2 regions of the Ochrobactrum sp. PL_is501 genome follow, and region 2 is predicted to be linked to the other one. Evidence: riboswitches for the same ligand, from Rfam matches in the RefSeq annotation. Region 2 holds a riboswitch; the other holds the start of a gene.
What was found. A riboswitch is a leader RNA that binds a small molecule or an ion and turns the genes downstream of it on or off. The one in region 2 is predicted to bind FMN.
Positions count from the first base shown of each region.

Region 1 (11,321 bases), on a different contig from region 2:
GCCGAAGCAGCGGTCAAGGCTCCGCATAATCCCGTGCGCACCGATCATCAGCATGCTTTGACACAGGGCAAACGGAAGAGCGGCAACAGCCAAACTCTCCGGATTGCCAATGGTTCGCATCCTGAAAAGGCTGATGCTCCGCTTTATGCGGCTTTGGACCTAGGAACCAACAATTGCCGACTGTTGGTGGCTTCGCCAACCAGACCGGGCCAGTTCCGCGTTGTGGATGCCTTTTCGCGCATCGTACGACTGGGCGAAGGATTAAGCGCTACAGGCCGGCTCAGCGACAATGCGATGAACCGCGCCGTCGAAGCGTTGAAAATCTGCCGCGACAAGCTGGCAGGCAAGAAAATCAGGCGATCGAGATTGATTGCGACCGAGGCCTGTCGTTCAGCTTCCAATGGCGAGGAGTTTCTGGCGCGGGTTCGTGCAGAAACCGGACTGGAACTCGAAATTGTGGATCGCCAGACAGAGGCCAGGCTGGCCGTCTCAGGCTGCGGCACGCTCGTTACCCGTGAGACCGATGCCGTCGTGTTGTTCGATATTGGCGGCGGCTCGTCTGAAATCGCGCTGATTGATGTTTCCCGCCGTAGATCCCCTCGGCTTGCAGAACACATCATGGCCTGGACGTCCCTTCCGGTCGGTGTCGTGACATTGGCGGAACGGTTTGGGGGGCGCAATGTCACACAGGAAAGTTTTCAGTCCATGGTATCGCATGTGACTGATCTGCTCGCGCAATTTGCCGAACGCCAGTGCCTCGGGAATTTGACCGCCAGCCCCCGCTTCCACCTGTTAGGTACATCCGGCACGGTGACCACGCTGGCAGGAATTCATCTCGGTCTTGACCGCTATGACCGGCGTCGGGTCGATGGTATGTGGATGGGCGCCGAAGACGTGACCCAGATGACCAACCGTCTTCTGTCATGGGATTTTGAAGCTCGCGTAGCCAACCCGTGCATTGGTGCGGATCGTGCCGATCTGGTATTGGCAGGCTGTGCTATTCTCGACGCGATACGCCAGGTATGGCCAAGCGAAAAACTACTCGTTGCCGACCGTGGTCTGCGTGAAGGCATTTTGACCGAACTGATGTCGCGCGATGGCGCATGGAGACACAATCGCGCAACAGGCGCTAGAAACAGGCACTGATAATGAGCAAGGCAGGCGGAAACAAGGGCGGAGTGAAGACTGGTGGTCGCGGTGGCGCTGGCTCCAGCAATCTGCAGGTGCGCGTGAAGAAAAAGGCCGGCACAATCAAGGAATCGTCGCGCCGCTGGCTGGAACGTCACCTGAACGATCCCTATGTGCACAAATCAAAAGCGGATGGCTATCGCTCGCGCGCAGCCTACAAGCTCATTGAAATCAATGATCGCTATAACCTGCTCAAAAAAGGGCAGAAGATCATCGATCTTGGTGCTGCGCCAGGCGGCTGGTCGCAGATCGCGGCCAAAATCGTCGGTTCCACGGATGAGAACCCACACGTCGTCGGCATCGACTATCTTCACGTCGATCCGCTGCCCGGCGTTGTCTTGCTGGAAATGGACTTTCTCGACGATGAAGCGCCAAAAAAACTAATGGATGCGCTCGGCGACAAGCCCGATCTCGTCATTTCCGACATGGCTGCGCCGACCACCGGTCACCGCAGGACTGATCACCTGCGTACCGTGCATCTTTGCGAAGTCGCTGCTGATTTTGCCATCTCGGTTCTGAAGCCCGGCGGACATTTTCTTACCAAGACTTTTCAGGGCGGCACGGAAAACGAACTTCTGGCGTTGCTAAAGCAGAAATTCCGCTCCGTGCATCACGTAAAGCCTCCGGCGTCCCGCGCCGAATCCGTCGAGCTTTACCTGCTCGCTCGAGATTTCAAAGGCTGAGCTTATTTTCCTGCAGAAGCGTTCGCAGCGTCCACAGCCGCGCGCTCCTTGCTGGAGTGTTTGACAACGGTTGGTGCCGCCAATTCCTTGCCCGCATCCGGTGCAAGCCGCGCAAACCAAAAAAAGGCCAAGGCCGAAACAGCAGCAACTACATAAAAGCCCATGTGGAAGTCCACCAATTCAAGGTGGGCTCCACGTAGGGATGTGCTGATTTCCAAAATACCGCCTGCCAGAGCGACGCCAATAGCAATAGAAACCTGTTGGGCCACGGCTGTAATAGGCGTCGCCTGACTGGTCTTTTCATCGGGGATTTCGGCAAAAGCCAGCGCGTTGACGCCGGTGAAAAACAATGAGCGCGCAAAGCCACCCACAAGCAGAAACCCGATAATGATCCAGTATGGCGTTGTTGGCGTGAACAGGCCATTGACCGCAATAAAGCAGGCCGAAATCAGCGAACCTGCCATCAGCGCACGCCGGAAGCCGACGCGAACGAAAATGCGCTTTGCACCGAACTTCATGCTGATTGCACCAATCGCCGACACGAAAGTCATCATACCGGATTGAAAAGGCGTGAGCCCGAAACCAAGCTGAAACATTAATGGCAGCAGAAACGGAATAGCGCCGATCCCGAACCGGAAAATGCTGCCACCAACAACCGCAGAACGGAAAACCTGGTTATCGAAAAGCTTCAGGTTTAGCAGAGGATCATCGACCCTCTTGGCATGTTGAAGATAAAGGACTGTACAGACAATACCGATAGCAAGGGTTGTGAACCCTACCGCAGGTGGCAAGGCCGGAAGGCTGACGACTGACAGCCCGAAAACGACGCCTGACATCGCAATACCTGAAAGAAAGAAGCCCGTCCAATCGAGGCGCTTCACAATGCGCTCGTCAGTGTCTGGCAGAAAGCGCGTTGCGAACCAGATGCCGACGACGCCAATCGGCACGTTAATCAGGAAAATCCAATGCCAGGTAAGGAAGGTGGTTATGAAACCGCCTACAGGCGGCCCGACCAACGGCCCAACCATTGCCGGGATCGTAAGCCAGGCCATGGCTGATACAAGCTCGCTACGTGGGGTGGAACGGATAAGCACAAGACGCCCAACCGGCGTCATCATCGCACCGCCCATCCCCTGCAAAAACCGTGCAACAACGAAAGAGGCCAATGAATTCGATGCGGCACAGGCAACAGAACCCACCACGAATACCGCTATTGCCGCGCGGAAGACATTCTTGGCTCCGAAGCGATCCGCCATCCAGCCGCTGACCGGAATAAACACCGCAAGAGCAACAAGGTAAGCCGTCAGCGCCAACTTGAGCGCAATGGGGCTTGTGCCGATATCGGCGGCTATAGCGGGAAGCGAGGTCGAGATGACGTTCGAATCCATCTGCTCCATGAAAAGGGCTATGGCCAATACAAGCGGAATGATGCGATTCACGATAATATTCCGATACAACGGATATGAAAGATCTGACCATCCTATGTAGCGCCAAGCTGATTATTGCTAGCCGAAACGGCGTCACATTGCAGTGAATATGCATAAAATCGGCGATTTCTCGCCGGTTCAGTTCGATCAGGCCGCTTTCGCGCAAATGGGCCAAATATCTCACGCAAGATTTCACTCGTTCACATTTGCGTAAATCGGGGTTGCGCTTCCCGTAACAGCTTGTTACATTTCGTTACAGTTTCACGAGACTTCGAACCGCGCGGGCACCGCTCCGGTTCAAGGAGGTAGGAAATGAACGATATTACAAGAACCGCCATTGTCTATGGCATGATGATCATTTCACTCAACACTGCACTTGCAGTAGGGCTGCTAGGACTCGACTTCCTGCGTTAACGCGCCCCTGAAAAAGTTTTTTGCCCTCCAGGCATGCATGAAAAAGAGCGTTTCCAATTCAATGGAAGCGCTCTTTTCCTTTTGGAGTCTCGTTTGATGTCAGAGAATTCGACTTTGGCTGCCTGGGTCAAAGAAAACAGACTTGTCCAGGTTGAAAGCAAGCCTCGCCGGTTGTCCTGCAGCGATGCGGGCGTCGGCACGCAGACGCGCCACAACATGCTTGCCGCCCAGGCGCGTGACCGCAAACGTGTCCGACCCGGCAGGCTCGACAACATCAATCAGGCAATCGCCTTCCACCACGGCATCGGCGTTACGATCGGCTCCATCTGGATCGGTCAGCGCCTCGGGGCGGATGCCGAACACGATATCCTTGCCATCATATGCACCGAGCCCCTGAGGGGCGACTTTCAACGGTAGTTTGAGCGGCTCGCCGTCACCGCGCACGAGATTAATCGCATAGCTCGAACCGTTCTTTTCGACTCGCACCGTCAATAGGTTCATGGCAGGAGATCCCATGAAATCTGCAACGAACATATTGGACGGATTATTATAGATTTCTGCTGGCGTGCCAAACTGCTGCAAGACGCCGTCCTTGAGAACAGCGATCTTGGTCGCGAGCGTCATCGCCTCGATCTGGTCGTGAGTTACGTAAACGATTGTCGTTTTCATCCGGCTGTGCAGCCGCTTTATTTCGGTGCGCATATCGACGCGTAATTTGGCGTCAAGATTGGAAAGCGGCTCATCGAACAGGAAGACCTGAGGATTGCGCACCAAAGCACGACCCATTGCCACGCGCTGACGTTGACCACCGGAAAGCTGGCTCGGCTTGCGATCCAGCAGGTGGCCGATCTGCAGAATATCGGCAACTTCCTGAATGGCCTTGTCACGTTCGGCCTTTGGAACTTTACGAATTTCCATGCCGAAAGCGATGTTTCCGGCAACAGTCATATTTGGATAAAGCGCATAGGACTGAAAAACCATTGCAATATCGCGCTGGGATGGATGCAAACCGGAAACCGACTTGCCATTGATGGCGATATCGCCAGACGTGATTGGTTCAAGCCCGGCGATAGTATTCAGCAATGTTGACTTGCCACAGCCGGACGGGCCGACGAGGACGAGAAAGCCGCCCTCGTCAATCTCGATATTGATATTCTTCAAAACCGAAACATTGCCGTAGGACTTATAGAGATCGGAAATTTTCAGAAAAGACATTGCAACTTATCCCTTAACGGCACCGGACATCAGGCCACGAACAAAATAGCGGCCAGAAACAATGTAAACGATCAGCGTCGGCAGGGCCGCCAATATGGCACCTGCGAAGTGAACATTGTACTCCTTGACGCCGGTGGAGGAGGAAACGAGATTGTTGAGCGCTACCGTCATCGGTGTTGAATTCGCGCCCGAGAAAGAAGCGCCGAACAGAAAGTCGTTCCAGATATTGGTAAACTGCCAGATCACGGACACCACGATGATCGGCCCCGACGACGGCAGCAAAATTCGCCAGAATATCTGGAAGAAGCTCGCCCCATCGATCTGGGCTGCCCGAACCAATTCCGTCGGAAAAGCCTCGTAATAGTTACGGAAATAAAGCGTCGTGAAACCGATACCATAGACCACATGCACGAGGATCAGCCCCCAGATCGTGCCTGCGATTCCTAGAAAACCAAGTACGCGCGCCATCGGAATGAGCACGATCTGGAACGGAATGAAGCACGACAACAGCAACAGGCCGAAAAAGATATTCGATCCGCGGAACTGCCATTTGGTCAGCACATAACCGTTTAAAGCGCCGACGATGGTCGAGATCGCAACGGCTGGAACGACCATCAGGATTGAGTTGATAAAGAACGGCTTCAGGCCGGTTGGCTGTACGCCGATCTGCGCCGTCGACCACGCGGACAGCCATGGCTCGATGGTCCATTGCTGTGGCAGATTCAACATGCCGCCCTGACGGATTTCATCAAGGGGTTTGAAGGAGTTGACCAGCATCACATAGAGCGGCAGCAGATAGTAGAATGCAAAGATCAGCAGTGCCGTGTAGATCAGCGCGCGTGTCAGCTTTCCGCTGCTGATGGCATTGTCTTGCGACTGGGCGCTCATGACCGCGACCCTCCGCGAATTTCCGAATAAAGATAGGGAATGATGATCGAGAAGATCATCACCAGCATGATGATTGCCGATGAAGCACCGATACCCATCTGGTTCCGGGTGAATGTATAGGAATACATGAAGGTCGCAGGCAATTCCGTAGCCTGACCCGGTCCACCACCGGTCAATGCGATCACCAGATCATAGGCCTTGATCGCCAGATGAGCGAGAACCACGAACGCTGACAGGAAAACCGGGCGCATCAACGGAATGATGATGCGGCGATAGATGGTGCCCGTTGAAGCGCCGTCAATTTGGGCTGCCTTGATGATCTCGTTGTCGACACCGCGCAATCCTGCCAGAAACATCGCCATCACGAACCCGGATGATTGCCATACGGCGGCAATAACCAGACAGTAGATTGCCATCGTGTTGCTCTTGATCCAGTTGAACGAGAAACTCTCCCAACCCCATAGATGCATTGTGTTTTCCAGACCAATTCCGGGATCGAGAAACCACTTCCATGCCGTTCCGGTCACGATGAAAGACAGTGCCATTGGATAGAGATAAATTGGACGCAGAACACCTTCGCCGCGGATTTTCTGATCAAGAAGGATCGCAAGAGAAAGTCCGATAACCGAGCAGATAATAATATAAAGCGACGCAAAGATTGCCAGATTGGTGATTGCCCGCCACCAATGGGGCAAGGCCCAGAGTTTGGTGTAATTCGCGAGTCCGACGAAGCCATAGGATGGCAGCATTCGGCTGTTGGTGAGCGAGAGAACGCCGGTATAGATGATGAAACCGTAGACGAACACCAGCACTATGAGAAAGCTCGGACCCAGCACCAGCTTTGGCACCAGTTCCTGTAATCGGCTGTTACGCTGCATATTTGCGTCACCCTGTTTGCGCAGTTGGGGCTCTACGTCCAATATAAGACGCGGCTCCAGACATCAGTTTGATGGGCATTCTGGCGCCTCAGCCAGATACGGGCCGAATGCACCTAAGAAGTTCAATCCGCTGCAATTTCCGATGGAAACATGCAGAGCTTCATCATGCAATTGTTGTTTTGATTTCTGGCTGCAATCGTCGTCACCTTCAAATATGTGGCCAATATCCGAAGTGCTTGAGATACGAGGCGTCCAGAAGGTTTCCTGGACGCCTCTCTGCGGTTATTTCGCAGCTTCAACAGCCGATACCAGTTCCTTGACGGCATCTTCCGAAGAAAGCTGACCGTTGAACTGACGGGTTACGACATCATAGATAGCGTTCTTGACAGCTGCCGGGTTGGCATAGCCATGTGCCATTGAGCCCAGCATCGTACCCTTTTCACTCGCTTCCTTTTCGTCAGCGATAGCTTTCTTGCCACAAGCATCAAAGTCCGTATCGGGCACATCGGTACGCGCTGGAGCCGATCCCTTCACCACATTGAATGCCGACTGGAAAGCCGGGCTCTCAATCGCCGATGCCATTTCAAGCTGAGCCGGAACCTTGTCTTCCGAGACCTTGAACATAGCAAACATATCGGAATTGAATGTGATTGCGCCCTGCGTACCCGGGTAGCGCATGCAGACAAAATCTTCACCCGGCTTCTTGCCAGCCTTGATGAACTCGCCCTTTGCCCAGTCGCCCATAAACTGGAGACCGGCCTTGCCTTCGATAACCATCGCCGAAGCAAGATTCCAATCCCGACCGGAGAAATTGTCATCAACATAGGAGCGCAGCTTCGTCATACGATCGAAAGCCTGCTTCATCGTATCACTGCCGAGCGTATCGGGATCAAGGTCGACGAAGGCTTTCTTGTAAAAATCAGTGCCGAAGGAGAGCACGACGGCGTCAAAGATCGTGGCGTCCTGCCATGGCTGCCCGCCATGAGCGACCGGAGTGATCCCCTGTTCCTTGAACTTGTCGAGCAAAGCGATCAATTCGTCCCAATTGGTTGGCTCCTTACCGCCAGCCTTCTCGAGCGCTGCCTTATTGATCCACATCCAGTTTGTGGAGTGAACATTGACGGGAGCCGCGATCCAGTGACCGTCATACTTGGCAAATTCCTGCAAGGGGGCCGGGATAACCTTTTCCCAACCTTCCTTGGTAGCGATCTCATCGAGGTTGCCAAGAGCCCCCTGCTCTGCCCAGTCACGAATGTCGAAGCCGAGCATCTGCACTGCCGTCGGCGCATTGCCCGCCGTAACGCGCGCGCGCAATACCGTCATGGCTTCTGTACCGCCGCCGCCAGCAACCGGCATATCAGTCCAGCTGATGCCCTTTTTTTCAAGGTCCTTCTTGAGAACATCAAGTGCGGCAGCTTCACCGCCAGCCGTCCACCAGTGCAGAACTTCGACATTCTGCTTGTCCTGTGCATTAGCAACAGGCGCCATTCCGGCGAGCAAGGCACAGGCGGCCGTACCCATCGCAGCAAGCTTCAAAAGTTTATGCATGTCTACCTCCCGTAGAAACAAACGAAACTAAAACTATCGGATACTCGGCCAAGCCTCTGCTTATGCGCAATAATCCGCTTCGTCATTCCTATCCGCACCTCCTCGGTGCGGACCAGAAACCGACTGCACCACACAGCCTCTTTCTGTTAGTCACTGCCGCAATATGATGCGAAAGCTCCCGCTTTCACCTGCGCCCCGACCATCCTTTGACGGCGTTTTTCCTGAAATCCTCCACCTCACTCTTACGCCGCCTCGCCCCAATTGACAACGTTGTCTTTTATGAATGCGAAATATCCTCCAGACAAGGTATGGCACGTAGGATAGGCCCCAACCCTCCCAGCCTGTCAATAGTTCCTATCCGACAAAACGGGAGAAGCCCAATCGATTAAAACTACAAGTAGAACCAACAGTCTCAAAAACCATTGGAAAAGAATGGGTTACCCTTTGAAAGACGGTTATTTACATGGTTCTGATGCAGTGAACTTCAAAGGTGGCAGCGGCCGTAGAAATTCCCTCCTCTCCTACTGGACAAGCCATCGACAAGGGCATAAGTTCGCGCCGCTCGCATAATAGTGTGCGGGTTTGTTCTCGGGGCGGGGTGAAACTCCCCACCGGCGGTATGAAGCAAAAGCTTTAAGCCCGCGAGCGCCTGATAGGGGTCGATTCGGCTTCAATTCAGGGTCAGCAGATCCGGTGAAATGCCGGAGCCGACGGTTAAAGTCCGGATGGAAGAGAGCAATTGATCGCCAGGATTGTGCCATTTCGGTGCCGTCTAGCGTTCTTTTGTGCGCCCTGATTCTAGTTTCGTGAGGAACCTATGAACCAGAGCTATCCGAACAAGACTTCCTTCAAAATTGCATTCGTTCAGGCTCGTTGGCACGCCGATATTGTCGATGAAGCCCGCAAGAGTTTTATCGAAGAACTGTCAGCAAAGGCCGGCGCCAACGTAGAAGTCGAAATCTTCGATGTTCCCGGGGCGTATGAAATTCCGCTCCACGCCAAAACCTTGGCCAAAACCGGGCAATTCGCTGCGATAGTCGGTGCGGCCTTCGTCGTGGATGGTGGTATATACCGGCACGATTTTGTCGCAACTGCGGTTATCAACGGCATGATGCAGGTTGGTCTTGAGACCGAAGTTCCAATTCTCAGCGTTGTCCTGACACCGCATCATTTCCATGAAAGCAAAGAGCATCGTGATTTCTTCCATGCACATTTCAAGGTGAAAGGCGTGGAAGCAGCCCATGCCGCTTTGCAGATTGTCGGCGAACGCAGCCGCATTAACGCGCTCGTATAAGTGCTGGCCTGACCGGCACCTAAAAAGGCCGGTCAGGCTTCACGATAGAATGCGGATGGGTATAAATATCGAAATCATCGCCTCGAACCAACGCAATAAGCGTCAGGCCAGCGTCCTCCGCCGTCCGAATGGCCAGTGCGGTCGGTGCCGAAATGGCGGCCAGAACCGGCACGCCGAATAGCACAGCCTTTTGCACCATCTCCACCGATACACGGCTTGTAATGGCTACAATTCCTATCGCCGGTTTAACATTCGTGCGGGAAACTGCGCCAACAAGTTTGTCGAGCGCATTATGACGTCCGACGTCTTCGCGGACCGCGACGAGTCCGTTTTCCGGTGTATAAAATCCAGCCGCATGAACGGCTCTGGTTTCTGCATTCAGTCGCTGCCCTTCCGCGAGCGAAGCTATAGCCGCTCGCACTTCTCCTGCCGTAAACCGCCTTTCCGCATTTTTCAAAACGTTTAGCGGTCGCAACGCATGTTCGATCGAATCTATGCCGCACAACCCACAACCTACGGGTCCCGCCATAAACCTGCGCCTTGCAGCAAGCCGCTGCTCCTGTGGTTCGGCCAGTCTGATCTGAATGTCTATGCCCTTTTCAAAGGCAACAGCCTCAACCGCTTCGATCTCGGAAATATGATCAACGATATTTTCAGTCAGAGTGAAACCGATGGCAAAGTCTTCAAGATCGTCCGGCGTCGCCATCATAACGGCCTGTGTCGAGCCATTGTAACTTATAGCCACCGGCACCTCTTCCGGCACTGTGCGCATGCTTTCATTGAAGCCCGACGCGCGATGCGCGAGATACGGCACCTTTCGGCTTGTCGTCTGGATCATCATCTCATTCTCGTCCGTCACGCGTCATGAACCCAACAGTTTCATGTGGCACGAAATCAGCTTTTATGTAAGGTGCCACCAAACAAGCCCCACGGTTCGGGGCAAGCGAGGAAGAGATGGATATTCGGCAGATAGACGATAATTACTCGGTTTCAGGCCAGATCGAACCTGACGACGTGCGCGACATCGCGGCGGAGGGTTTTCGCACAATCATCTGCAATCGGCCCGATCATGAAGGCGGGCCAGATCAGCCCGAGTTCGCCGAGATTGCACGCGTTGCAGAAAAGGCTGGCTTGGCAACCTACTATATCCCGGTTATCGGCGGACAGCTGACGCAGGAAGATGTAGATGCGATGGCAGCAGCACTGGATGAAGCCGAAGGACCAATTCTTGGCTACTGCCGATCGGGTGCACGCTCTACGAATATTTACGGGATCGTACAGCAGCAAAGGCGCGGATAAAGAACGAGCGCAGGCTATGAGGACGGTGAAGCCGCAAAGGCATTTCTACAGTCTTTGCAAACATGGCAATCATCGTCCTGAAAGCCGGGCTCGGCCCGAATGAACCGCACGCGATGTGTGGGCGCAATATTGACGATAATAGCTCATGCCGGTGCGCGCCACCGTCGCGACAACACCGCCAAGAACGAGAAGCCAGCCAATGGCCTGTGGCCAGTTAAAGCTTTCAATCCCGCCGCTGAGCGCCACGATAAAAATACCCGCCCAGAGCAGAGCAGCCGTGCGACGCCAGAATACCGGATTGAGTTCGTCAAAGACGGCTTTCCACAACGAGTGAACAAGGCAGGCGAAAAAAAGAGCCGCGGCCAGGCCGATATTGAGCAACTCGACCGGAAGCCATTGTTGCGAAGTAAGCATCGTTTCCATCATCCACTTAACCAACATTCGTACGAAGAAACCCGTTACGGATTTATCTTGCGATCCGAGTACT
Region 1 is NZ_JBVPGR010000035.1:237,769-249,089, reverse strand. Features, by position in the region: gene AC0TOF_RS12505 (Ppx/GppA phosphatase family protein) at 1-1,146, shown strand, start outside; gene AC0TOF_RS12500 (RlmE family RNA methyltransferase) at 1,149-1,871, shown strand; gene AC0TOF_RS12495 (DHA2 family efflux MFS transporter permease subunit) at 1,874-3,310, opposite strand; gene AC0TOF_RS12490 (ABC transporter ATP-binding protein) at 3,812-4,927, opposite strand; gene AC0TOF_RS12485 (carbohydrate ABC transporter permease) at 4,934-5,815, opposite strand; gene AC0TOF_RS12480 (carbohydrate ABC transporter permease) at 5,812-6,693, opposite strand; gene AC0TOF_RS12475 (ABC transporter substrate-binding protein) at 6,976-8,241, opposite strand; FMN riboswitch at 8,822-8,982, shown strand; gene AC0TOF_RS12470 (6,7-dimethyl-8-ribityllumazine synthase) at 9,059-9,535, shown strand; gene fdhD (formate dehydrogenase accessory sulfurtransferase FdhD) at 9,555-10,376, opposite strand; gene AC0TOF_RS12460 (protein tyrosine phosphatase family protein) at 10,490-10,834, shown strand; gene AC0TOF_RS12455 (hypothetical protein) at 10,904-11,248, opposite strand.
Region 1: linked by a shared signal. The riboswitch ahead of AC0TOF_RS12470 (6,7-dimethyl-8-ribityllumazine synthase) and the one ahead of AC0TOF_RS05225 (DMT family transporter) in region 2 are both predicted to bind FMN.

Region 2 (11,321 bases):
GACGAGACGGACTTCGAGGCCACCGTCGGTAACGGCAGTCACTTCGCAGGTCACAACGGCGTTCTTGCGCAGTTCGCCGGAAGCTGCTGCTTCGCCGACCTTGTCGCCGGAAAGCTGCTTGATGCCGAGCGAGATGCGTTCCTTCTCGACGTCAACGTCGAGAACGACAGCCTTGACGACTTCACCCTTGTTGTACTCTTCGATGACCTGTTCGCCCGGACGGTTCCAGTCGAGGTCGGAGAGGTGAACCATGCCGTCAACGTCGCCGTCGAGGCCGATGAACAGGCCGAATTCGGTCTTGTTCTTGACTTCGCCTTCAACAACGGTGCCGACAGGGTACTTCTGGGCAAAGGTCGTCCACGGATTGTCGAGGGTCTGCTTGAGGCCGAGCGAGATACGGCGCTTGACCGGATCAACTTCGAGCACAACGACTTCGACTTCCTGCGTGGTGGAAAGAATCTTGCCCGGATGGACATTCTTCTTGGTCCACGACATTTCGGAAACGTGGATGAGGCCTTCGATGCCCGGCTCGATTTCGACGAACGCACCGTAGTCGGTGATGTTCGTGACGGTGCCGGTGATCTTTTTGCCGATCGGGTACTTCGCGCCGATGCCATCCCAAGGATCGTTCTCGAGCTGCTTCATGCCGAGCGAGATACGATGGGTTTCCTGGTTGATGCGGATGATCTGCACCTTGACCGTCTGGCCGATGGTGAGGATTTCCGACGGATGGTTGACGCGGCGCCATGCCATGTCGGTCACGTGCAGCAGACCGTCGATGCCGCCGAGGTCGACGAACGCACCGTAATCGGTGATGTTCTTGACGACGCCTTCAACGACCTGACCTTCTTCGAGGTTCTGGACGATTTCCGAACGCTGTTCCGCACGGCTTTCTTCAAGAACGGTACGGCGCGAGACAACGATGTTGCCGCGGCGCTTGTCCATCTTGAGGATTTCGAACGGCTGCGGGACGTGCATGAGCGGGGTGACGTCGCGGATCGGACGGATGTCGACCTGCGAACGCGGCAGGAAGGCAACAGCGCCGTCGAGGTCGACGGTGAAACCACCCTTGACCTGATTGAAGATGACGCCGTCGACGCGCTCGCCATTGGCGAACTTCTGCTCGAGCTTGACCCAGCTTTCTTCACGGCGTGCTTTTTCGCGCGACAGGACAGCTTCGCCCAGAGCGTTTTCGATGCGCTCGACGTAAACTTCCACTTCGTCGCCCGGCTTCAGCGTGCCGTCCTTGCCCTTGGCGCCGAATTCCTTCAGCGGCACGCGGCCCTCGACCTTCAGACCGGCGTCGATGATCGCCATGTCCTTTTCAATGGCTACGATGCGGCCCTTGACGACATAACCTTCAGCAAGGTCGTTCGTGGCAAAGGATTCCGCCAGCAGCGATTCGAAATCTGCGAGGGATGGATTGAAATCTGACATGAATACTCCTGGTGCATCCGGAAAATTCATCGGATGCAGCGCCGGGGGTTAGTGTTGCGTTATGCCAGACCTCGGCCCCGTCTTTGCAGACAACCGGCGCGTGGAACGCGAAGTCAGGCTTTTCAGTATGAGTGCAGCCTATATAGGTCCGAACTCAGGATAATCCAGCTTTTCAGGGCACAAAGATATCCGAAAGGCTTGAAAACCTGCCGGATTTATCCCCGATGCTGCGCCAAAGCGTGATCGATCAGCTTTTTTGCGGCCAGAAATGCCGCTTCTATACTCATTTCGCTCGTATCAAGCAAGTGCGCGTCTTCTGCGGGCTTCAAGGGAGAATCGATGCGGTTCGTGTCGCGCTCGTCGCGCTTCCTGAGGTCGGCGAGGATTTCCGCAAGATCGGCCTTGTCGCCGCGCGCCACGATTTCCTCATAGCGACGCTCCGCGCGCACTTCCGGCGATGCCGTGACGAAGAGCTTTATGGCTGCATCGGGGCAGACGACGGTGCCGATATCGCGCCCGTCAAGCACGCTTGAGGGGAGCGCATTGGCGAAATTGCGCTGCGCTTCGACAAGCGCCCGCCGGACCTTCGGCATGACGGCCACTTTCGAGGCAGCTTCGCCAATTGCATGCGCGGAAAGGACGGCCTTGTCCATTTCGCGCAGGTCGAGATTGAGCGCGGCTTCTGCCGCCACCGCTTCGTCATCGAGCGGCAGCCCCTTGTCGAGAAGCGCCTTGGCGACGGCGCGATAGGTCAGCCCCGTATCCAGATGCGGCATGCCGTAGTGAATGGCAATGCGCCGGGCAAGGGTTCCCTTGCCCGAGGCGGCCGGTCCGTCGATAGCTACTACAAAGTTCATTCTTCTTCTTTATGAGATTGTTCTAAACCAGTCTCGAACGGTAAGCTCGAGTCTCAGTTTCTCATCGTCTGACATTTCACAACAATGAGCGATGGGACCACGAAGGACGTTTAGTCGATTTAGAATCGTAGAAACAGCGCTTTTTGAGCTAAAGATTGGCTCAAAAAGATCCCAATTACTCGTTATGAGAGTCGATAATTCACCAAAAGTTGTGTAGTCGATATCATGCTCAGACCGAAGGTCGAAACCTGAATCTAGTTCTTTCTTTTTTCTAGCAGCAACTTCAGTTGATACCCCGGGCGGGACACGAGCAGACGCCCACCAATTTTGCCCGGTGGCTTCCATCATTGTTTGAGAGACGAGTCTTCTAATGGAAATTTCCAAGCAATAGAATATCTCATAATACTCAGACATCATTGAAGCTTGATTTCGAATTTCCTTCTCGAATTGATCATAATCTTCGAGCTGCCTTTTGCGGCGAAGAGCTCCATTCAGGCCAAGATCAAAACCAGTAGATTTTGATATGCCATTCATCTCTTCGGAGATTTGGAGTGCCGACATTCCGAATGCTTTTATTAACGTTTTGGGGTTTTTAGCCATCGGTTTCTCGCAACAGATTTTCTCTCAAACTTTTAAAAATTGCATTGAATACAGCTATGTCGGTTGTTGCGGGCAAATTCAGATTAATTGTATAGCCCAAGTTTAAACCTATTCCCCCGCTATTATGTGGAATATCTTTCTGCACTGACGAATCTTGGGTTGGTTCAAAGCGCCTTTCCTCGATAACGATAGGCGTTGAACCAAAATCTGCGAAAGATTTTAGCTGCTTTATACATGAAAAAATAAGAGATACGACATTAGAGTCGTGAGCTTGTCCGGTTTCTTCTACTATAAGCCCTTGAAGATCTCTATCAGAAAGGTCATACATATATTCATTTCGTCTGAATAAAGGTTCGTACGCGGTGCGCATAGCTTGCGCAATTGCTTGACCGGATGTAGATGGATTTCTAAACTGATTATAAAGGGGCGTTGGTGTTCCGTCGCTACTTGCGAGGCCAATTTTCTTGAGAAATGAAGTCATTTGATCCCCGGACCCTCCGCGGATTTTCAGTACAGTTTTAACGAAGTCTTGAGAAAGCTTGGGCGGCGTCGCTGCTCTAGCAATTCCTTCTAAAGCTTTTTTGATATTCCCTGATGCTGTTACGTATGGAAGATTGGACATTAAACCCCCACTGAGACCAACCGGTAATAATGCCCAATCTCGCAAATAATATTTTCGCTGTCGAGTGACTAGAGAATGTTCAGTTCGATCTTCGCGCCCAGTCCCGGCATCATGTCCATGAATTCGGGGAAGGACGTGGCGATCATGGTGCTGTCGTCGACCGTCACCGGCTTTTCCGATGCAAGGCCCATGACGAGGAAGCTCATTGCGATGCGGTGATCAAGATGGGTTGCGACCGTGCCGCCGCCCAGTCCCTTGCCGTCGGGACGGCCACGGACTGTCAGCGACATTTCGCCTTCGGTGCAATCGACGCCATTGGCTTCGAGGCCGCGCGCAACGGCTGCGAGACGATCCGATTCCTTGACGCGCAGTTCGTCGAGACCGTCCATGACCGTTTCACCTTCCGCGAAGGAGGCGGCAATGGCCAGAACCGGATATTCGTCGATCATCGACGGTGCGCGTTCCGGCGGAACGGTAACACCTTTCAGCTTCGAGGCCTTCACGCGCAGATCGGCGACGTCCTCGCCGCCAGCGAGACGGGCATTGAGCACTTCGATATCGGCGCCCATTTCCTGTAGCGTCAGGATCAGGCCGGTGCGGGTCGGGTTCATCAGCACGTTGCGGATGGTGACGTCCGAACCTTCCACCAGAAGGGCGGCCACGAGCGGGAAGGCGGTCGAGGACGGATCGCCCGGCACGTCGATGGTCTGGCCGGTCAGCTTGCCCTGTCCAACGATGCGGATATGGCGCACGCCATCCTTGTCGGTTTCGACCGTCAGGTCCGCGCCAAAGCCCTGCAGCATCTTTTCGGTATGATCGCGCGTCATGACCGGCTCGATGACGGTGGTGACGCCAGGCGTGTTGAGGCCGGCGAGCAGCACGGCGGATTTCACCTGTGCGGATGCCATCGGCACGCGATAGGTGATCGGATTGGCCGTCTTCGGGCCGATCAGCGTCAGCGGCATGCGGTCGCCTTGGGCTGCTTCCACCTGAACGCCCATTTCGCGCAGCGGATTGAGCACGCGGCCCATGGGGCGAGAAGTCAGCGAGGCGTCGCCGATAAAGGAGGTCTTCATGTCATAGGTGCCGACAAGGCCCATGGTGAGGCGCGCGCCGGTTCCGGCATTGCCGAAATCGAGCGCGGCTTCTGGCTGCAGCAGGCAGCCATTGCCGACGCCATTGATGATCCAGACATCGCCCTCTTTACGGATTTTCGCGCCCATGGCCTGCATGGCGCGGCCGGTATTGATGACGTCTTCGCCTTCCAGAAGGCCGGTGATGCGGGTCTCACCCGAAGCCAGACCGCCGAACATGAAGGAGCGGTGCGAGATGGACTTGTCGCCCGGAATGCGGATTTCGCCCGTAAGTGCCTCCGAGCGGCGGGCGGTTGCTGGTTTCGGGGATGCAGAATGGGACATGGATTTTTCACAGTCACATTTTTGGCGCGGACACGCGCCGGGATTGAGAGATAAGCGGGGCTTCCCTAGCATAGTAATATTGTGCGGTCATCCGCGAATACGCGGCGCGGGCGACACGGAGGCGGAAGAGTCTGCGTATGCGCGTGCGTTTGGCTTTGACAAACGCGCCAAATTGCGTTTATGCACCGGACAACACTATAAACGCGCTTAAGACTTGCCCCTTGCCATATGGTTCAGTGAGCAGCATGGTGATGGGCTGTATGCTTCGAGGCAGGCATCCCGGCGCGATATTATGAATTTGTGTCCCCGTGCAAATTAACGAGGCTAGACGTGGCAAAAGCTGAACTTGGTACCAAGCGTATCGACCCGGAAACGGGCAAGAAATTTTACGATCTCAATCGTGATCCGATCGTTTCGCCTTACACCGGCATTTCCTATCCGCGTTCCTATTTCGATTCCACGCTTGAAAGCCGTGTCGTTGAAGAGGAAACCGAAGAGGAAGAACTGGATACGGCACTGGAAAAGCCGGATTTCGTCTCGCTCGAGGATGCTGACGACGAAACCAAGGGCGGCGGCGACGATCTGCCGGATATCGACGACGACGATGTCGATCTGGGCGATGACGATGACGACACCTTCCTCGAAGAAGAGGAAGACGAGGACGACGATATGTCGGGCATCCTCGGCGGTGGCGTCGGCGGCGACGACGAAGAAGGCTGATCCATTCAGCCGCTCCGGATATGATGCTTTTGCGAGGCGGCCTTCGGGCCGCCTCGTTTCGTTTGGGCGCGTCTCGCGTGGAAGACTGACGCGATCTGTGAATTATTTTTGGCAGATGTGAAAAGAGTTGCGATTTAGCTCTTGATCTTCTCGCGAACGCCATTTAATAAGCCGCCACACCGGGCAGCAAGTCCTGCCTGGCCCACCTCGAAAGAGGTCTGATGGGGCCATAGCTCAGCTGGGAGAGCGCCTGCATGGCATGCAGGAGGTCAGCGGTTCGATCCCGCTTGGCTCCACCAAATCCTTCCTGAAATTCCAGAAGACATACCCCTATCCATCGACGCGATATCTGTCCTCGGACAGACGTGTTCGTGCGTCAAAATGATCTCGGTGACATTTAACCGGGTTTTTCGGGCATATGCGCTCGACAAATCCCAAAAAGTTGGTAAGTGAATTTCCAAAGTATTTCAGCATGGCTATTTCGAATGAGCAGGCTTCCTGATTTCGATGGGCTGCGGTTTTTATTGTGTATCGGAATCGCCGTCTTTCATTTTTCTTTCCGCGTTCCGGTGAAGAATGAAGTGTTGACTGAATTTATATTAGCTTTTTCTTATTTTACCGATATCTTCTTTATCGTTTCCGGGCTTTTTCTGGCAAGACGGCGAAATTATCTCTGGAGCTGGCCCCGATATGTTGCCTTTGTCGGAAAGCGGCTGGCGCGGATTTATCCGCTGCATGTGGCTGCTTTCTCGTGTTTCGCGCTGCTGTCCGCCCTCACGGCAGCGGGAATCCTGCGTCCCCAGATTGAGCCCAGCATGAGCTGGCGCGATGGGCTGACCCAGCTCCTGCTGGTCCATAATTGGGGATTGGGACATACCTTGTCCTATAATTATGTCAGCTGGTCGCTGAGTGCTCTTTTCGCCATGTATCTGGCCTTTCCGCTGTTCGACCTGCTTTGCAGGCGGTTCGGAAGCTGGGTCCTTGTCGGCGTCATCGTTGCTGCTGTCGGTGGTGAATATCTGGCGCAAAGGCTTGGCGTGTTGTCGCTGACCCGCATTCAATTGTCCGATTTGGGCGTCTTCCGGGCCTTGCCTTCCTTTCTCTTCGGAATGTGGCTCGCCCGGCGGGAACACCCCGTAATGCCCGGCGCGGTCATCAAGACCTTGCTTGCCGTCTGCCTGATCGCCTTCCTGTTCTGTCATCCCGAAAATGGGCCGGGTGAACCCAATACGCTTGAAGGTCCATGGCGGCTCGCCTTCCTTTATGCGTGTATCTATGTACTTTATGCCGCGTCCAGTCAGGGCATCTACACCCCGCTGCAATGGCGAGGATTCACGAAGCTTTCCCGTTACAGCTTTGGCATATTCATTCTGCATCCGTTAGTGGGCATGATTTTCTTCAAGTTGACTGCGGATCGGTGGGGTGGCACGACGGCGGGCGCGGTTCTGGTCATTTGTGGGGCTGCTGTTGCCAGCGTATTGATTGCGGCCGCCGCCTATCACCTGTTCGAGAATCCGCTTCACCGCTGGCTGGTGAAAAGAATTGACACCTGGCTCGGCAGATACGAGCGCGGCTCTGCCGAAACCACGCAGGGCTGCCTGCCTGTCGTTCGATAGACAGCCCTGCAGGGTCGGTCAGGCGGTGCGCGTCGTGCCGCTATCCTGCCGCATCAGATAGAGCGATGCACCGACGATGAGGGCCGCTCCCGGCCAGAAGTTGATGCCGGGCGTGGCGGCAAACACGATCCAGCCGAAAACAACATTGATCGGCAGTCGCAGATCGTCGAACGGCTGCAGATAAACCGCATCCGCGATCGAATAGGCGGCAATCTGGAAATATTGCGCCAGGGCAGTGAAAGCGCCGATGACGATCAATATGGACCAGATCTCGACGCCGGGTGCGGTGATTGCCGACATGCTGAGGCCCGATGCCAGCCAGAGCGCCGCATTGATGGGGGTGAGCAGCACCAGCATATAGGCCGAAATGCTGGCGGGCTTTTCAAAACGGGTCAGATATTTGGTCATCACCGAATAGCCGGCCCAGAGCGCTGCGGCGAGGATCGGCAGCAGCGAGTAGACCGTATAGGAATCCGACCACGGCGCGATGATGATCAGCGCGCCGACAAATCCGGCGAAGGTGGTGAGCAGGCGCGCCGGTGTCACCTTTTCCCGCAGAAACAGCCGCGCGCACAGAATGACGAAGAAGGGTGATGTCATGGATAGCGCAACCACCTGCCAGATCGGCACGTGGGCCAGCGCGTAAATCCATACCTGCACGCCAGCGGCGGCCAGTGCGACACGCACGACGTGGAAGCCGAGGCGGCTGGTGCGCAAGGCCCTTGCGCCATCGCGAATGAGCAGGGGCAATGTCAGCACCAGGGCGATCACATATTGCCAGAAGGCAATGATGACCGATGGAATGCCGGTGCGCGTTCCAGCCCATTGGGTGGCGACATTGACTGCGGCATAGGCCGAACAGGCCGCGACCATCAGCGCCGCGCCGCGCACGGTGGGTTTCAAAGTTGGGGCAGAGGCAAGTTGGCTCAACGGTTTCTTCCCTTTTTCAAGCCTGCTACCTCAGGGTACGGGAAGAAAAACTGCAGGACGAAGACGGTAAGCCGTCCAGCCAGGCATGATTCCAACCTCGTTCTCTCTCATCCGGACTATGACCGTCGGCTTCGGATTTGCACCGAATCTGCTGACCCTGATACGTTTTCGTGTCAGGCGCTCGCGGGCTTCGGGTGTTTCACCCGTTACCGCCGGTGGGGAATTTCACCCCGCCCTGAGAACTGGATATTTCTTTTGCACCGGATGGCATGAAGTTGCATCCGATGCTGGCAATAAATAGGCCCCGTTTTTTCGCAAGGCAAGATACTCACTGCTCGTGCGGCAATGATGCGCCCTGATGCCTTTTGCTGCGCCCTTGAGTGCCATGCCATGGAAAAGCATGGACGGATCGGAAACTCTCTTTTAGAAATCCGTGACGGAGTTGATCGGGTGAGGGTCCGGCTCCGCCTGGTTCTGGGAGGAATGATGAGCACCAACGCAGTCCCCACGCAGTTTTCGCATGACCGCCCCCTGTGGCAGCCGGATGCGGGGCGCATCGCCGCCAGCAATCTGGAGCAGTTCCGCATTCGCGCCGAACAGCGGTCGGGCCTCAGCCTGCCGGATTATGCCGCGCTGCATCGCTGGTCGGTGGAGGATCGTGCCGGATTCTGGACGCTCATCTGGGATTTTTGCGACGTCATCGGCGACCGCGGCGGCAAGGCGCTGATCGATGAAGGTCATATGCGCGAGGCGCGGTTCTTTCCGCAGGCGAAGCTCAATTTCGCCGAGAATCTTTTGCGTTACAAAGGCGATGGCGAGGCGATTGTCTTTCGCGGAGAGGACAAGGTCGAGCGCCGCCTGACATGGGACGATCTCCACGCGCTGGTCTCCAAACTCCAGCAATTCATGCTGACCGAAGGCGTACAACCCGGCGACCGTGTAGCGGGCATGATGCCCAATATGCCGGAAGCGGTGGCGCTGATGCTGGCGGCAAGCTCGATTGGCGCGGTCTGGTCATCCTGTTCGCCGGATTTTGGTGTGCAAGGCGTGCTGGATCGTTTCGGCCAGATAGAGCCGAAGCTCTTCTTCGCCTGCGACGGCTACTGGTATAACGGCAAGCGCATCGACGTGGCCGACAAGGTTGCCGAAGTGACGGCAAAACTGCCGGGGTTGAAGCGGGCTGTCATCGTCACCTATCTGGGTGAAGCGGACGCTGTCGCCGACAAGGCGGAAAAGGCTATTGCGCTCGATGCGGCCCTTGAGCCGTTCCGGGCGAAAGACGTCGAGTTCACCCGACTGCCTTTCGATCACCCGCTCTATATCCTGTTTTCCTCGGGCACGACGGGCATTCCGAAATGCATCGTGCATCGGGCGGGCGGCGTGCTGTTGCAGCATTTGAAGGAACACAGCCTTCATGCGGACTTACGCGAGGGCGACCGTTTTTTCTATTTCACCACCTGCGGCTGGATGATGTGGAACTGGCTGGCGTCAGGCATTGCCTCCGGCGCAACGCTTTTGCTTTATGACGGTTCGCCCTTCTATCCCGATGGCAATGCGCTGTTCGACTATGCGCAGGCCGAAGGCATGACCTATTTCGGCACTTCGGCGAAATTCATCGATGCAGTGCTGAAAGCCGGGCTGAAACCGGGGCAGGTGCATGATCTGTCGGCGCTGCGCACGATTTCGTCCACCGGTTCGCCCTTGTCGCCGGAAGGTTTTGCTTTCGTTTACGAAGCGATCAAGCCGGATGTGCATCTCGCCTCGATTTCCGGCGGCACGGATATTGTCTCCTGCTTCGTTCTGGGCGTGCCGACCGAGCCGGTCTGGCAGGGCGAGATTCAAGGCGCGGGCCTTGGCATGGCCGTCGATGTCTGGGATGATGACGGCAAGCCGGTGCGCGGGCAAAAGGGCGAACTCGTCTGCACGAAGGCTTTCCCCTGCATGCCGTTGCAATTCTGGAACGATCCGGGCGACGCAAAATATCAGGCGGCTTATTTCGAGCGCTTCGACAATATCTGGTGCCATGGCGATTTTGCCGAATGGACCGGGCATGACGGCATCGTCATTCATGGGCGTTCGGATGCCACGCTCAATCCGGGCGGCGTGCGCATCGGCACGGCGGAGATCTACAATCAGGTCGAGCAGATGCCGGAAGTGGCCGAGGCGCTGTGCATCGGGCAGGATTGGGACAATGATGTGCGTGTGGTGCTGTTCGTGCGGCTTGCCGAAGGTGTCGCGCTGGACGATGATCTCAAGGCGCGCATCAAGGCCAAAATCCGCACCGGCGCGACGCCGCGTCATGTGCCTGCAAAGATCGTTGCCGTATCGGATATTCCGCGCACCAAGTCGGGAAAGATCGTGGAACTGGCCGTGCGCGACATTGTGCATGGACGCGAGGTGAAGAACCGCGAGGCGCTGGCCAACCCGCAAGCACTGGAGCTTTATCGCGATCTGGCAGAACTTCAGGAAAACTGATGCTCAAAACATCGCGAAATAAAATTTCGTCAAGCGGCAATAAATAGCCACAGAACGCCGCGCAACCCCATTGCCTATTTGACCGCCACGGGACACTCTGCCTTCAACATAAGCCATCTTGGTAAAAGATGGTCGCCGGGCAGAACTTGTGGAGGACGAGTATGTTTGCTTTGGGCCAAAATGGGGGCATAAACTTCGGTCTTGGCGAGGAGATCGAAGCCCTTCGCGATACGGTGCGCCGTTTCGCGGACGAGCGCATTGCGCCGCTTGCCGCCGAAACCGACCGCAATAACGCATTTCCCATGCATCTTTGGCGTGAACTGGGTGAGCTTGGCGTGCTCGGTATTACCGCGCCAGAAGACTATGGCGGTGCTGGCATGGGCTATCTGGCGCATTGCATCGCGATGGAGGAGATCAGCCGCGCTTCCGCCTCCATTGGGCTGAGCTATGGCGCGCATTCCAATCTCTGCGTCAATCAGATCACCCGCAATGGTTCGCCCGCACAGCGCGCAAAATATCTGCCGAAGCTTATTTCCGGCGAGCATGTCGGCGCGCTGGCCATGTCCGAGCCGGGGGCCGGTTCCGACGTCGTGTCGATGAAGCTTGAGGCGCAAAAGCGGGGCGACCGCTATGTTCTCAACGGCAA
Region 2 is NZ_JBVPGR010000030.1:50,389-61,709, reverse strand. Features, by position in the region: gene rpsA (30S ribosomal protein S1) at 1-1,437, opposite strand, end outside; gene cmk ((d)CMP kinase) at 1,653-2,294, opposite strand; gene AC0TOF_RS05255 (Swt1 family HEPN domain-containing protein) at 2,304-2,894, opposite strand; gene AC0TOF_RS05250 (DUF5343 domain-containing protein) at 2,887-3,516, opposite strand; gene aroA (3-phosphoshikimate 1-carboxyvinyltransferase) at 3,585-4,934, opposite strand; gene AC0TOF_RS05240 (TIGR02300 family protein) at 5,265-5,654, shown strand; tRNA gene AC0TOF_RS05235 (tRNA-Ala) at 5,878-5,953, shown strand; gene AC0TOF_RS05230 (acyltransferase family protein) at 6,140-7,270, shown strand; gene AC0TOF_RS05225 (DMT family transporter) at 7,289-8,200, opposite strand; FMN riboswitch at 8,296-8,447, opposite strand; gene AC0TOF_RS05220 (acetoacetate--CoA ligase) at 8,687-10,675, shown strand; gene AC0TOF_RS05215 (isovaleryl-CoA dehydrogenase) at 10,864-11,321, shown strand, end outside.